4 regions of the Streptomyces sp. ITFR-16 genome follow, and region 3 is predicted to be linked to each of the others. Evidence: riboswitches for the same ligand, from Rfam matches in the RefSeq annotation. Region 3 holds a riboswitch; each other region holds the start of a gene.
What was found. Region 3 has a riboswitch for cyclic di-AMP ahead of RLT58_RS31170 (C40 family peptidase). Riboswitches for the same ligand answer to the same signal wherever they lie in the genome.
Positions count from the first base shown of each region.

Region 1: it holds a riboswitch for cyclic di-AMP, as region 3 does, so the genes downstream of both, RLT58_RS31805 (LysM peptidoglycan-binding domain-containing protein) here and RLT58_RS31170 (C40 family peptidase) in region 3, are expected to answer to the same signal.
Region 2: it holds a riboswitch for cyclic di-AMP, as region 3 does, so the genes downstream of both, RLT58_RS21835 (transglycosylase family protein) here and RLT58_RS31170 (C40 family peptidase) in region 3, are expected to answer to the same signal.
Region 4: it holds a riboswitch for cyclic di-AMP, as region 3 does, so the genes downstream of both, RLT58_RS08670 (M23 family metallopeptidase) here and RLT58_RS31170 (C40 family peptidase) in region 3, are expected to answer to the same signal.

Region 1 covers NZ_CP134609.1:7,141,990-7,145,801, forward strand. The annotation lists partial or broken gene RLT58_RS31795 (condensation domain-containing protein) at 1-967, opposite strand, end outside; gene RLT58_RS31800 (isochorismatase family protein) at 1,038-1,670, opposite strand; cyclic di-AMP (ydaO/yuaA leader) riboswitch at 2,151-2,333, shown strand; gene RLT58_RS31805 (LysM peptidoglycan-binding domain-containing protein) at 2,339-3,217, shown strand; gene RLT58_RS31810 (FG-GAP repeat protein) at 3,429-3,812, shown strand, end outside.
Region 2 covers NZ_CP134609.1:4,917,421-4,921,232, reverse strand. The annotation lists gene eno (phosphopyruvate hydratase) at 58-1,338, opposite strand; gene RLT58_RS21835 (transglycosylase family protein) at 1,660-2,406, opposite strand; cyclic di-AMP (ydaO/yuaA leader) riboswitch at 2,411-2,582, opposite strand; gene RLT58_RS21830 (transglycosylase family protein) at 2,895-3,812, opposite strand, start outside.
Region 3 covers NZ_CP134609.1:6,994,673-6,998,484, forward strand. The annotation lists gene RLT58_RS31155 (ATP-binding protein) at 1-366, shown strand, start outside; partial or broken gene RLT58_RS31160 (LysR family transcriptional regulator) at 389-1,308, opposite strand; gene RLT58_RS31165 (LysE family translocator) at 1,381-2,022, shown strand; gene RLT58_RS31170 (C40 family peptidase) at 2,032-2,505, opposite strand; cyclic di-AMP (ydaO/yuaA leader) riboswitch at 2,509-2,704, opposite strand; gene RLT58_RS31175 (hypothetical protein) at 3,010-3,318, opposite strand; gene RLT58_RS31180 (ATP-dependent Clp protease proteolytic subunit) at 3,326-3,812, opposite strand, start outside.
Region 4 covers NZ_CP134609.1:1,960,112-1,963,923, forward strand. The annotation lists gene RLT58_RS08655 (bifunctional acetate--CoA ligase family protein/GNAT family N-acetyltransferase) at 1-440, opposite strand, end outside; gene RLT58_RS08660 (HPr family phosphocarrier protein) at 615-896, shown strand; gene RLT58_RS08665 (GntR family transcriptional regulator) at 1,061-1,765, opposite strand; gene RLT58_RS08670 (M23 family metallopeptidase) at 2,001-2,834, opposite strand; cyclic di-AMP (ydaO/yuaA leader) riboswitch at 2,848-3,015, opposite strand; gene RLT58_RS08675 (M16 family metallopeptidase) at 3,226-3,812, opposite strand, start outside.

The sequences.
Region 1 (3,812 bases), 150 kb from region 3:
GCGCGACGGTCAGCCGCAGCGGCAGTACGTTCGTCACCATGCCCGGCACCCGAAGGGCGGCCGGCCCCACCCGGCCCGGCATCGGCAGCCCGATCACCACCTCCGGGCGGTCCGCGGCCCGCGACAGGTACAGGGCCTGGGCGGCGATCGTCACCTCCGGCCAGGTGGCACGGAGCAGGGTGGCGAGATCCCGCACCCGTGCGGTGGTCCGGGGGCCCAGATGTGTGGTGCGCCGCAGGAACGTACCCGAGGGCGGCGCGGCCCGGCCTGCGAGCCCCGGAGCCTCCGGCCGGTCGGCGAAGGCCGCCGACCAGTGGGCGCGGTCCGCGTCGAAGGCGCCCGAAGCCCGGTATCCGGCGTCCTGCGCGACGAGCTCGGTCAGGGTGCCGAAGGGGCGCCGGCCGGGGTCGCCGCCCCGGGCGAACGCCGTGTGGACCTCGGCCGTGCGCCGCACGAGGAGGCAGCAGCCGTAGGCGTCCATGGCCAGGTGGTGGACGCGCAGGTACCAGAGCCAGCGCTCCTCCCCGACCCGGAACAGCGCGTGCCGGAACAGCGGACCCGCCGCCGGATCGCACGGCGCGTCCAGGTCGGCCCGCATCCACGTCTCCGCCCGCAGGTCCGCGTCGGGCGCGCCCCGCAGGTCGTGCACGGTGAGCGCCGGGTCGGCCGAGGGGGCGATGCGCTGGACGGGGCCCTCGGGGGAGTCCTCGATCCGCACGCGCAGCGCGTCGGTCTCGGCCGTCACCCGGCGCAGCGCGGCCGCGAAGACCGCCGGATCCAGCGGTCCGGAGATCTCCAGGCACTCCGCGAGGTGCTGAGCGGGGCCGCGCGGACCGGCGTGCCGCGCATGCCACGCGCCCGCCTGCGCCGCCGTCAACGGCAGCACGGTGTCCGTCCTGCGCGGCCCGGACGGCTCGGGCGGCCCGTCCGGCGTGGTGCCGGTGTCCCCGGTGAGCAGGACGGTCATGAGACCTCCCGCAGCGGCGGCCGGGCCCCGGCATCGTCGCGGATCTGCTCCGGCGTGCGGGCCATGGGACTCAGATCTCCGCGAGGACGGTGTCGGTGGTGGTTACGACCGCGCAGCGGCCGGCGGCCCAGCGCAGCGCCATGTCGTGGTCCTCGCGTGAGAAGTCGGCGACGGCGTCGGCCACGACGAACGCCTGAATGTCCCGCATCCACGCGTCGGCGGCGCTCATGAGCACCCCGATGTGCGCGTACACGCCGGTGATCACCAGCTGGTCCCGGCCCGACTCCCGTACCAGTGACTCCAGTTCGGTACGGACGAAGGCGCTGTACTTCCACTTGGTGAGCACCGTGTCACCGGCGGCGGGTGCCACGGACTCCGGCATGGCCAGCGCCTCGGGGTCGTCCGCCGCGCCGGGACCCCAGAAGTCGAGCTGGAGGCCGCGCTCCTCGGCCGTCTGGCCGCCGCGCTGGGCCGAGTAGATCACCGGGATGCCGGTGCGCCGGCACTCCCCGACGAGGCGGGCGGTGTTGTCGAGCATCCCGGTCAGCGGCTGCTCGCCGGCGGCGAAGGCCCCGAGGAAGTGATTCTGGAGGTCGTGGACGAGCAGGACGGCACGCGCCGGATCGACGGTCCACGCGACCCGGTTCGCGGGGAGTTCGTCCGCGCCGGGAAGGGGATAGGGGGCGATGGCGGGCAGTGCCATGGGAGAGCCTTTCAATGCCGTGGGGAGCCGGGGCGACTGACGCCGATTCAGGGCAGGGGAGCGCCCGGAAGCGCCATGATCGGCTCGGGCTACTTAGGTTAGGCTAACCATATGACGGCGATGCGGCCGGGTGGGGCGGAACGGGGCCCGGACCCGCGAGTCGCGCCGCACGAAGTGGCGGATTGTCCGTATTGGGTAATTATCGGCATTAAGGGGCTATTGCTCTCCCCGGCCCCTTATTTCCATGCCAAAAGCTGCTAAGGGCCGCCAAATCGCCCCTTTCGGGCGCAGTGGCCAGCGTCACGTTTCCCCGTGAAGACGCGACGCCGAGGGCTTCGGTTCCCTGTCGTGCCAAGAAAGTTGACTTCGCCCTGTGCGGTCGGTCACGTGAATTTCCCTTTATTCGATCTTGCAATCAATTGTGATCACGAATTCCGGGCTTGTTTCGGCCGACGTTTCTCGCTTACGGTCGCCGTCAATCCGGATGGAACGCCGAATCCTGCCGCCGTCCGGTAACCCGACCACTCACGTACGGCAGGAGCGGGGGACCCAGGTTTGCCGCCGGTCCGGTATCCGGAGCGGCTAGGGGTGAAGTCGCCATGTGCGGCCGGACATCTCCAGTCCGAACCCGACAGCTCACCTCGCAGGCGGCGGAGAGGAAAAGCGCCATGCCCATCAAGGGTAAGCACCGCCGTGCCAAGTCCACGCCCCTGACCCGCGGTTTCATTGCCGTGAGCACGGGCGGAGTCGTTCTCGCACTCCCCATGATCGCCGCCGGATCGGCTTCCGCCGCCCCGGCGCAGTCCGTCGTCGCCGAAAAGGCCGCGGCCCCGACTTCCGTGGCCGGCAAGGAAATTGCCGTACGGAAGGCGACGCCCACCACCTATTCCGTGGTCTCCGGCGATTCGCTTTACAAGATCGCCAAGGGGCATTCCCTCACCGGCGGCTGGGAGCGGCTCTACAAGGACAACCGGAACGTCGTCGGCGGCAATCCCGACCTCATTCACCCGGGCCTGAAGCTGACCATCGGCGCCAAGTCCACCGCCGCCGCTCCGAAGTCCGCGCCGAAGGCCCCGTCCAAGGCCGAGAACAACTCCGGCGCCTCCGCGCAGTCGGCCGACCGGACCGAGAGCGCCCCCCGCGCCGACCGTTCCGAGCGCACCACGGCCACCCCTGTCGCCGAGGAGACCGCCGCCACCACGCCGGCGCAGACCGCGACGTCGTACACGAACGACCTCGACGGCTGGATCAAGGAGTCGCTGGCGGTCATGGCCGAGCACGGCATCCCCGGCAGCTACGACGGCATCTACCGCAACATCATCCGCGAGTCCTCGGGCAACCCCCAGGTCGTCAACAACTGGGACTCGAACGCCGCCGCGGGCACCCCCTCGAAGGGTCTCCTCCAGGTCATCCAGCCCACGTTCGACGCCTACCACGTGCCCGGTACGTCCATGGACATCCTGGACCCGGTCGCCAACATCACGGCCGCGTGCAACTACGCCGCCGCCACGTACGGCTCGATCGACAACGTGTTCGGCGCCTACTGATCCAGGCGCCCGCCGGTCTCAGCGGTTCCGCGCTCGGGGCGGAACGGTGAGCAGGGGTGGAAGGGAGCGAAACCGCTCCCTTCCACCCCTTTTCGCATGCCGTACAACCCTTGTGCCCCAGAGGCGGTCGAACAGGGGGCCAGGGAGGTAACGGGCCCTTCCCGGCTTCCCCCGGACTCCGCCCGGTCGTCCTTGAACCGAGGAGCCGTTCGTGCGTACCTCTCGTCCGGCCGCTGTCGTCGCGGCCTCCTTTCTCCTGCTGGCGGGGGCCGCGATCACCGCGCCCGCCGCTCACGCCGGCACACCCGGCGGAACGCGGTCGAGCGACCGCAACACCGATTTCAACGGCGACGGCCACGAGGACGTGCTCATCGGCGCGCCCGGCGGGACCGTCGACGGCAAGAAGGGCGCGGGCTACGTGACCGTGCAGTACGGCGCCTCCACCGGCATCGGGACCACCCGGTCCGCCGTCTTCAGCCAGAACTCGGCCGGGGTGCGCGGCGCGGCCGAGGCGGGCGACGCCTTCGGCGCCGCCCTGGCCACCGGCGACCTGGACGGGGACGGCTACGACGACGCGATCGTGGGCGTACCCGGC
Region 2 (3,812 bases), 2.1 Mb from region 3:
TACGGGACCGAGTGCGGGGACGGACGGAGGCCGGGGCAGTTGCCCCCGCCGGGCTTGTCAGCCCTTGAAGCGCGGGAAGGCGGAACGGCCCGCGTAGACCGCGGCGTCGTCGAGGATCTCCTCGATGCGCAGCAGCTGGTTGTACTTGGCGACACGGTCCGAGCGGGCCGGGGCGCCGGTCTTGATCTGGCCGCAGTTCACGGCGACCGCGAGGTCGGCGATGGTGACGTCCTCGGTCTCGCCGGAGCGGTGGGACATCATGCACTTGAAGCCGTTGCGCTGGGCCAGCTCGACGGCGTCCAGGGTCTCGGTCAGCGAACCGATCTGGTTGACCTTGACGAGCAGGGCGTTGGCGGAGCCCTCCTCGATGCCGCGGGCCAGGCGCTCCGGGTTGGTGACGAAGAGGTCGTCGCCGACGATCTGCACCTTGGCACCGAGCTTGTCGGTGATGACCTTCCAGCCGGCCCAGTCGTCCTCGTACAGCGGGTCCTCGATGGAGACCAGCGGGTACGCGGAGACGAGCTCCTCGTAGTACTCGGTCATCTCGGCGGCCGAGCGGGACTTGCCCTCGAACTCGTACTTGCCGTCCTTGTAGAACTCCGAGGCGGCGACGTCGAGCGCGAGCGCGATGTCCTTGCCCGGGGCGTAACCGGCCTCCTTGATGGCCTCGAGGATGAGGTCGAGGGCGGCGCGGTTGGACTCGAGGTTCGGCGCGAAGCCGCCCTCGTCACCGAGACCGGTGGACAGGCCCTTGGTCTTCAGGACCTTCTTGAGCGTGTGGTAGACCTCGGCGCCCCAGCGCAGGGCCTCGGAAAAGGACTCCGCGCCGATGGGGGCGATCATGAACTCCTGGATGTCCACGTTGGAGTCGGCGTGCGACCCACCGTTGAGGATGTTCATCATCGGGACGGGCAGCAGGTGCGCGTTCGGGCCACCGAGGTAGCGGAACAGCGGCAGGTCGGAGGCCTCGGAGGCGGCGTGCGCCACGGCGAGCGAGACGCCGAGGATGGCGTTGGCGCCGAGCGAGCCCTTGTTCTCCGTGGCGTCCAGGTCGAACATCGCCTGGTCGATGAGGCGCTGCTCGGTCGCGTCGTACCCGACGAGCTCCGGGCCGATCTGCTCGATCACGGCGAGGACGGCCTTCTCGACGCCCTTGCCCTGGTAGCGGTTGGGGTCACCGTCGCGAAGCTCAATGGCCTCGAACGCACCGGTGGAGGCTCCGGACGGGACAGCAGCACGACCCGTGCTGCCGTCGTCGAGGCCAACCTCGACCTCGACCGTGGGGTTGCCCCGGGAGTCGAGGATTTCCCGGGCTACGACGACGTCGATGGACGGCACGAGGCATCTCCTTCTGGGATATGACGCTGGTTGTGCAGGGTCACTTTGGCCTTGCGACAAGAGCCTAACCGGCCCGGCCCGCTCCGTCGGCCGGGCGCCCGTCCCCTGGGACGAAAAAGGACCCAAGGGCAGGCATAGCGGGACAGACGGCCAGAAATTTACTGACCAGTAACGACAACAGTTGAACGATCAAGCCTCCCGGTGACCGCCCGCCGGCCGCGCAGGCGGCGCCGGAACCGGCAGACCCCGGCCCGGAGCGCACGGGGGGAAGGTGCGCACCGGGCCGGGGCGGCCGTGGTGATCAGCGAGGAGAGGTCGCCACTACTTCGTCAGGTGGAGCTGCTGGCCCGGGTAGATCAGGTCGGCGTCCTCGACGATGTCCTTGTTGAGCTTGAAGAGCTTCGCCCAGCCGCCCTTGACCTTGTGGTCCGCGGCGATCTTGCTGAGCGAGTCGCCCGCGACGACCTTGTACTCGCCGTCACCCTTGGCGACCTTGTCGCCGGTGGGGGTGGTGACGGTCTTCTTCTCGGCCTTCTTCGGGGCGGCCGAGCGGTCCGAGCGGTTGGTGGCGGGCGCCTCGGTGCGCTCGGCCTTCTTCGGCGCGGCCTGCTGGGCCGGCGCGGACTCCTGCTTCGGAGCGGTCTCGGTCTTGGCGGCACCGGAGCCGGTGTCGACGCCCGGGTCGACACCGTCGTTGCTCAGGTTGCCGGCGCCGGCGCAGGACCAGGCGCCCGGGCCCTGCATGTCGAGGAGCTTCTCGGCGGTGGCGATCTGCTGGGCCTTGGTGGCCAGGTCGGCGCGGGCCGCGTACTGGGTGCCGCCGGCGGCGGCCCAGCTGGACTGCGAGAACTGCAGGCCGCCGTAGTAGCCGTTGCCGGTGTTGATGGACCAGTTGCCACCGGACTCGCACTGGGCGACGGCGTCCCACGTGGACACCGAGGCGGCGGAGGCGCCGGTCGCGCCCATGAGCGGGACGGCGATGGCGGCACCGGTGACACCGGCGAGCGTGGCGATACGGACGGCCTTGGACGGGCGGCGGTGCTTGTTGCCCTTGCTGTTGAGCAGCATCGAGACTTCTCCTCACCGACGCCTACGAGGTGAGCTGTCGGGTTCGGGCCAAGTGAGTTGCCCGGTCGCACGTCCTTGCGTGCGACTTCACCCCTAGCCGGTCCTGGTGCGTCTCACGACGACCGGGCCCGGCGCCTACCTGGGTCCCCCGCTCCTGCCTACGGCGCTTTACGCGTCTGTTCCCTTCGACCGACGGCAGGATTCGGCGTGACGGTCGACGGGGCCCGCGGTGCGAGCGGTTCCGACCGTAAACACACGCAACCCCCACATTCAAAGAAGGACATACCGGATAAACAGCCCTTCCTTGCATCCTATGAACGCCTGTTTGCGCAGGTCGGAACGGATGCGGGGGGACCTCCCGGACAAGACACGCCAGTTCACGCAAAGAGACCCATGTCTCACTCCTTCCAAAGTGGGACATAGGCCTCTGAACTACCCCAGTTTTCGGGGCGCTTTCGACTGCTTCCGAGCCGATGATCAGATGATGCTCATTCAGCCTTCAGGCCGAGGTCGAGGCTCTGGCCAGGCAGGATGAGGTCCGGGTCGGAGCCGACCTCCGCCTTGTTGGCCTCGTAGAGCGCCGGCCAGCCGCCGGGCAGGTCCTGTGCGTCCGCAATCGCCCAGAGGTTGTCGCCCGGCCGCACCGTGTACGTGCCGTCCTCGGCCTGGGCACCCGTGTCGCGGGCGCCGCCGTCACCGCGCGAGGCGTGCCGCCCCGAGTCCCGGCCGCTGCCGCCGCCCCGGGTCTCCTCGGGCGCCGGAGCGCCCCGGTGCCTGCCGCCCTTCTCCTGCGCCCCGTCCGACGGGTCCGCCGAGCCGGAGGGGCCGGTGGAGGGCGTGGCGGACGGGGAGGCCGAGGCGTCCGGCGTCTTCCCGTCGCTCTTGCCCTTGCCCTTCGCGTCACCCTTGTCCGTGGCCTCGGGCGACGGCGTGTCCGTCTTCTCCGACTCCGACGCGTCGTCGGAGGGATCGGCGCCCAGGGACCCGTCCTCGCTCCCGGAGGTGTCGGAGGCGTCCGAGGAGGGGTCGGCGGAGGGCGTGCTGCCCGGGTCGACACCCGGCAGCGTCCCGTCCACCGCGAGCCCGGAGACGACCGCGCAGCTGGGCCACGCCTTCGGCCCCTGGTCGTCCAGGACCTTCTCGGCCACGGCGATCTGCTGCGAGCGGCTGGCGAGGTCCGCGCGCTCGGCGTACGACTCGCCGCCGTACGCCTTCCAGACCTCCTGCGAGAACTGCAGTCCGCCGTAGTAGCCGTTGCCGAGATCGGCACTCCACATGCCGCCGCTCTCGCACTCGGCCACCCGGTCCCAGGTCGACGCGTCCGCCGCGTGCGCGCCTGCCGCGCCGAGCAGCGGGATGGCGATGGCCGAGCCGGTCACGCCTGCGGCGACGATGATGGCGGGTGC
Region 3 (3,812 bases):
AGGTACGTGGCCGGGGTCCTGGCCGACTGGGGACTCCCCGACGGTACGGAGGAGGCGGACACCATCCGGCTCATCCTCTCGGAACTCGCGACCAACGCCGTCCAGCACACCTTCGGCCAGTCACCCACCTTCACCGTGGACCTCCGGCTGGAGCGCGAGGAGCTGTTCCGTCTCGGGGTGACGGACAGTCACCCCCGCCGGCCCCAGCGGCTGCCCGCCGCGGTCCAGCAGGACAACGGCCGGGGCATGGTGATCATCCGCTCGCTGGCCAAGGAGTACGGCGGCCGGCTGACCGTCACCCCCACGGCCGACGGCGGTAAGACCGTCTGGATCGCCCTGCCGTGGCGCACCCCCGTCCAGCACTGAGCGGGCCGGTCGCCCGCCCCGGTCACGGCGTCGCGGCCGCCCGTCCGAACCCACTGCGCAGCAGCGAGCGCAGGGTCGCCGCCGCCGCACTCGTCCCTTCACCGCGATGCACCACCGAGATCGTCCGGCGGAACGTCCCCGGTTCCAGCCGGCGCACGGACAGCGGCGCAGGCGACATCGCGGCGACCATCTCCGGCACCACCGCCATCCCGATCCCCGCGCTGACCAGCGCGCACACCAGCGCATAGCCCGGCGCGACTCGCAGACCACCGCCGGCAGCGCCCCTGCCTCGGCCAGCGCGCTCTCCACCCCGCGGCGCGGCGGATGCGTGGGCGCGCTGCTGATGAGCGGCCTGCCCGCGAGTTCCGTCACCGGCAGCCTGCCGCTGCCGTCGGCCAGGACCTGCCCGACGGCCGTGACCAGCACCAGTTCCTCGACCAGCAGCGGTTCGGCGTGGACCCCGGAGGGCAGGGGCGTCGGGGCCGCCGGCTCGTAGGCGTGCGTCAGGGCGAGGTCGATCTCGCCGGCCGCGACCGCCGTCACCCCGTCCGGCGGCTCGTAGTCGGTGACCACCAGCTCCACATCCGGGTGCGCCCGGCGGAAGGCGCTGAGGACCGGGGGCAGCAGATGGATGCCGGCGGTGGTGAAGGTGCCGACCCGCAGCCGCCCGCCGGAGAGCCCGGCGAGCCGCGCCAGCTCGTGCCGGGCCTGGTCCATCTCGTCCAGGACCCGCCGGGCGCGGCCCGCCAGCAGCTCGCCGGCCGCCGTCAGCCGGGCCCCCCGGTGATGCCGCACCAGCAGCGCCGCACCCGCCTCCCGCTCCAGCTTGGCGAGCTGCTGGGAGAGCGCGGGGGCGGTGTAGCCGAGCCGGGCGGCGGCCCGGGTGATGGAACCGGCCTCGGCCACCGCCACCAGCGCGGCGAGCCGTGTCGGGTCGTACATTAAGCATTCCTTTGGGCAGACCCAGGAGATCGGAAGTACATGCTAAAGGCTCCGCTGGTCCAGGGTGGAGCCATGGACGCACAACTGACCGCCTTCGTCGGGGTCGCCGCCGCCATGGTCGCGCTCCCGGGCGCGGACTTCACCGTCGTCGTACGCAACGCCCTCGCCTCGCGCGCGGCGGGGGTGGCCGCCGCCCTCGGTGTCGCCGGCGGCCTGCTCGTGCACACCGCACTCGCCGTCGCCGGGCTGGCCGCCGTACTCGTGGCCGTACCGGTCCTCTTCCGCACCGTCCAGCTCCTGGGCGGGGCGTACGTGCTCTACCTGGGCATCAGTGCCCTCCTCGCGGCCCGGCGCCGCTCCGGACGGGCACCGGCCGAGGAGGCCGGGGACGGCGGGCAGGCCGCGCCGGGAACCCGGCGCGCGCTGCGGCAGGGCTTCCTCACCAACGCGCTGAACCCCAAGGCGCCCGTGCTCTTCCTCAGCCTCCTTCCGCAGTTCGTCCCGGCAGGGGCCGCCCCGCTGCCCAGGACGCTGCTGCTGGCCGCGATCGTCGTGGTGCTGGCGCTCATCTGGTTCCCGGCCGTGGCGCTCCTGGTGGACCGCCTGGGCCGGTGGCTGCGCCGGCCGCGGACTGCCCGGGCGATCGAGGGCGGCAGCGGCGCGGCACTCACCGCGCTGGGACTGGTGCTGGTGACCGGCCCCCTGGTGCACTGACGCGGGGCGTCAGGACACCCGGCCGTAGTAGACGCTCTTCGTCCAGATCTTCTCCAGGCGGACCACGGCGCCGGTCTTCGGCGAGTGCCAGATCTTCCCGCTGCCGGCGTAGATCCCCACGTGGTAGACGCTCCTGCCCGAGTGGAAGAAGACCAGGTCGCCGCGCTGCCGCTTGGAGGCGGAGATGTGGCGGGTCTTGTTGTACTGCTGCTGGGCCGTGCGCGGGAGCGTCTTGCCCGCCTTCTTGAACGAGTAGAGCGTGAGGCCCGAACAGTCGAAGCGGCTGGGGCCGGTGGCACCCCACCGGTAGGGCGCACCCTTCTTCGACGCGGCGATGTTGAGGGCCTTCATCGAATGGGTGGCCGCCTGGGCGTCGGTGACCGCACCGGGGACGAACAACGTGCCGCCGACGGCGGCGAGAGTCATGACCGAGGCCGTGGTGGCCCGGGCGAGCAGAGACGGGACATGAACCTGCGCAGACATGCGCAACCCTTCGTCAGCCGCCTGTGAAGGATGACCTGTCGGGTTCGGGCTGGCGAAGTTGCCCGGCCGCTGCAGCGGCTTCACCCCGAGGGTCGACCGCGGTCACGGTCGGCCCGTAGTGCTCGGGTCCTCCACTCCTGCCGATCCACTCCTGTCGACCAGGCATCCGGACGGCGGCAGGACTCGGCGTCCGCCCGGACCGCCCCGCCGCGGTGGCGGGGGCTTGTCGTCCCAGGGATCTTGACTCACCGAGTGCCGGATTTCCGAGGTGAAACGACCATATGTGAGGCTCGTCACGACTGACCTGTTCGGGTGGACAGGTGTCCTTTCGGGGAACTGGCGGCGCGCACCGCCCCGGGCCGTACCAGCGACGTAACGGGAGATTTCGCCCATCGTTCATTCCGGAAGCGCAAGTTGAGTTGTCCCTCGCGCGAGGGAATGCCTACGCCGAACGAGCGAGAAAAATCGATACCCGCGCCGGGCGTGTCGGTACGCGGAAGTCGATCAACTCGGTGGGTCGGGCGGCACGGTGATCCGCGCCGCCCGCCGCTCGCCGTCCAGTGCGCGCAGGGCCCGGGTCAACGTCGCGGTGTGGATGCGTGATTCGCCCCGCCGGTGCATCAGGGCGAGCGCGTCCCGCAGTGCGACCGCGTGCGAGGCCAGGGCCTGGGCGGCGCGCAGGGCGCCGTAGGTGTCGTCGCCGCGCGCCGGATTGATCCTGCCGAGCTGGTCGACGACTTGCAGATAGCGGTCGATGAACTCGGCCTCGGCCCGGGTCAGGGCGGGCAGCGGTGTGAACTCCGGCGGCTGCATGCCGGGTTCACCGCCCGGCCGGCGGTGGCGAGGGGACGCGGTCGCGCACGATGTGGTCGACCAGCCCGTATGCGAGGGCGCCTTCGGCGTCCAGGACGAGGTCGCGTTCGGTGTCCGCGGTGACCTGTCCGGCGGAGCGTCCCGTGTGCCGGGCGAGGATGCCGGTCAGCGTCTCGCGCATCCGGGCCAGCTCCCGCGCCTCGATCTCCAGATCGGACGGCTGTCCCTGGACGGGCTCCCGCAGTTCGGGCTGCTGTACCACCACCCGGGCCCCGGGCAGGGCGTGCCGCCGCCCGGGGGCGCCCGCCGCGAGCAGCACGGCCGCGTCGCCGCCGGCCTGGCCGAGACAGAAGGTCTCCACCTCGCAGGAGAGGAAGGACATCGTGTCGTAGACGGCGGTCATGGCGCCGAACGAGCCGCCCGGCGAGTTGATGTACAGCGAGACGGGCCGGTCGGGCGCGTCGTGCTCCAGGTACATGAACTGCGCGATCAGA
Region 4 (3,812 bases), 5.0 Mb from region 3:
ATGCCGCGCTCGCGGGCGACGGCCGCGATGTGTTCGAGCAGGGTCGAGGCCACGCCCCGGCCCTGGTGCGCGTCCTGGACGAGGAAGGCGACCTCGGCCTCGTCGGCGGGGGCGGAGGCGGGCCGGCCGGTCGCGTCGATCCGGTCGAAGCGGACGGTGGCGATGAACTCGCCGCCCACGGTGACGGCCAGTCCCACCCTGTCGACGTAGTCGTGATGGGTGAAGCGGTGGACGTCCTTGGCGGAGAGCCGGGGGTAGGGCGCGAAGAAGCGGTAGTACTTCGACTCGTCGGACACCTGCTCGTAGAAGCTGACCAGCCGGTCGGCGTCGTCCGTGGTGATCGGCCTGATCCGCGCGGTGCCGCCGTCGCGGAGCACCACGTCCGCCTCCCAGTGATCGGGGTAGGCGTGATGCGGACTCTGCTCCGGAGAGGGCTGCATGGGCCAAGCCTACGGCCGCCTCACGGGTCGCGTGGGTGCCGGGGCCGGGGCAGTCTGAGGGTGGCCGGCCGGTGGTGCGGGGCGGGCCGGGGACGGCCCGCGGGTCGGCCCGGAGCATCGCGCACCCCATGAGAGACTGGTCTAGACAACCATTGATTCGTGAAGGGCAGAACCATGGCTGAGCGCCGCGTCAACGTCGGTTGGGCCGAGGGCCTGCACGCCCGCCCCGCTTCCATCTTCGTCCGTGCCGCTACGGCCTCCGGCGTCCCCGTCACCATCGCCAAGGCGGACGGCAACCCGGTGAACGCGGCCTCCATGCTCGCGGTGCTCGGCCTCGGCGCGCAGGGCGGCGAGGAGATCGTGCTCGCGTCCGAGGCGGACAACGCCGAGGCCGCTCTGGACCGTCTGGCCAAGCTGGTCGCCGAGGGGCTCGAGGAGCTTCCGGAGACCGTCTGATTCGAGGCGGTCGCGACCGCTCGGATTTCTGCGAAGAAGCCGCGGCACCCCTGAGGGGTGTCGCGGCTTCTTCGTTCACACAAAAGGCGCGGCCTGCCCGACGGAATTCGGGCAGCCGAAAGAAAGCCCCGCGAAATACCCGCTCTTTGTATACGGGGGCATTGTTAAAGGCGGCCGCTCGGGGTGTTTACGGAATGTTGCGAACTCCTCACCCGGCCGGGACGGGCGGCGGCCTCCGGGCGGCCCGGGCGGCGCAGCCGGTGGGCGGCGGTGGCCCGCTCGGCGTGCTGGGCGGCGAGGGCCCTGGCGCGGTCCGCGTCCCCCCGGGCCACGGCGTCCACGATGGCCCCGTGCTCGGCCCAGGAGTCGGCGGGGCGGGCCGGCTGGTCGACCGCGTACATCCAGGCGATCTTGTGCCGCAGCTGGGTGAGCAGGGCGATCAGGCCCGCGCTGCCCGAGGCCTGGGCGAGCGTCTCGTGGAACCAGCCGCCCAGGGAGCGCAGATCCTCCCCCTCGCCCCGGCGGGCCCGCTCCTGGCCCAGCCTGACCAGGCCGCGCAACACCTTGAGGTGCGCCTCGGTGCGGCGCTGGGCGGCGCGGGCCGCACCGAGCGGCTCCAGCAGCATCCGGACCTCCAGGAGGTCGGCGGCCTCCTGCTCGGTCGGCTCGGCGACACAGGCTCCGGCGTGCCGGCGGGTGACGACGAAACCCTCGGACTCCAGGGTGCGCAGCGCTTCGCGGACCGGGACCCGGGAGACCCCGTAACGGCGCGCGAGCACCTCCTCGGTGAGTCGGCTGCCGCGCTCGAAGACACCGGAGACGATGTCGTCACGGATTGCCGTGCATACCGAATGCGCCGGAATGCGCATGTCCGAACCTCCGCATTAATCCCCGCGAAACGCGGCCGATCGACGCCTGCACCGTGACTCTATTGCAATGCGGACGCATTTCCGATGCCGGGTGGAAATTCATGAATATCTTTTGGTCACGGACCCGTTCGGCGACAGGTGAGGCCGAGTGCCCGGCGCGGCGGGCACGACGAAGGCCCCGGCGTGGTGCCGGGGCCTTCGTCGTGGGGTTCCGTGGGGGGAAGCTTCGGGCCGGTCAGACCGTGACGCCGTGCGCGCGCAGGTAGGCGACGGGGTCCATGTCGGAGCCGTACGAGGGCGTGGTGCGGGCCTCGAAGTGGAGGTGCGGGCCCGTGGAGTTGCCGGTGGAGCCGGAGAGCCCGATCTGCCGGCCCGCGCCGACGCTCTGGCCGACGGAGACACCGATGGAGGAGAGGTGGCCGTACTGGGTGTACGTGCCGTCCGCCATCCGGAGCACGATGTTGTTGCCGTACGCGCCGCCCCAGCCGGCCTCGACGACCGTGCCGGAGCCGACCGCGACGACGGAGCTGCCGGACGCGGCGTGGAAGTCGATGCCGGAGTGGCTGCCGGAGGACCAGAGCGAGCCGCTGGACTTGTAGCCGGTGGTCACGTACGAACCGGCGACGGGGAGCCGGAAGGACGCGCCCAGGGCGGTGCGCGCGGTGGAGCGGGTGGCGCGCGAGGCGCTCTCACGGGCCTTCTCGGCGCGGGCGGCCTTCGCCTTGGCCTTCGCCGCCGCCTTGGCCTTGGCCTCGGCCTTCTTCTTCGCCTCGGCCTTCTTCGCGGCCTTCGCCTTGGCTTCCGCCTTCTTCTCGGCGACATCGGCCTGGTGCTGCTGCACGTCGGCCTGCGCCTCGATCCGCTCGGCGAGGGTGTTCTCGATGGTGATGATCTGCGAGAGACCGGTCTCGCCTGCGGAGGGGGTCCCGGTGTCCGCGGCGAGGGCCGGGGAGGCCAGCCCGCCGATGACGCCGGTGGTGGCGAGAGTCGCGATGCCGACAGCCTTCGCGCCGCGGCGCGTCAGACGGTTCGGGGCACGGTGCTTCCCGGTGGCACGGGTGAACGCCATGGGGTGGCTGGTCCTTTCCTTCCTTCTCGCCTACCGGGTTAGCTGACGGGTTCGGAGCAGGAAGGTCTCCTACGGATGCGCCGGCCTCGCACGAGGCGCGGGCGTCCGATTCACCCCAGGGACTGCGTGGGTCCCCGGCTCCCCAGGCTCGCGCCTGACGGGGACTCGGCGATGGCTGCCCGGTATGGCACGGATGCGGCATACGAGTGACGGACAGCGGAGCCGACGCTAAGCGGGGCCGCTTCCCGTCACCAAACGGACAGCCGGTTTTGTAGCGCATCCCACAGGGCAGAGGGGCAACCTCTCCCGCAAAGCGGACAAAACGGAAGGCTCCGGCGGGGATCGACCCGCCGGAGCCTTCCGTCTGCCCCGGTTCGGGGCGGTGTGAGGGTCAGCCGCTGACGACCGACACCTCTCCGATGCCGAGCGCCCTGACGGGCTCCTCGATCTGCGCGGCGTCGCCGACCAGCACCGTGACCAGCCGGTCCCCCGGGAACGCGTTGACCACGGCCGCGGTGGCCTCCACCGTGCCCGTCTCGGCGAGGCGCGCGTACAGCTGCGCCTGGTAGTCGTCCGGGAGGTGCTGCTCGACCTGGTCGGCCAGGGTGCCCGCGACGGAGGCCGCCGTCTCGAACTTCAGCGGGGCGACGCCCACGAGGTTCTGCACGGCCGTCTCGCGCTCGGCGTCCGTCAGCCCCTCGGCCGCCAGCGTGCGCAGGACCTTCCACAGGTCCTCCAGCGCCGGACCGGTGGACTCGGTGTCCACGGACCCGCTGATGGCGAGCATCGCGGCCCCCGTCGCCCCCGAGGCGGAGTCCGGGGCGGAGGAGCGCAGCACCTGGGCGAAGGCCCGCACGCCGTACGTGTAGCCCTTCTCCTCGCGCAGCACCCGGTCGAGCCGGGAGGTGAGCGTGCCGCCCAGGCAGTACGTCCCGAGCACCTGGGCCGGCCACACGCTGTCGTGGCGGTCGGCGCCGA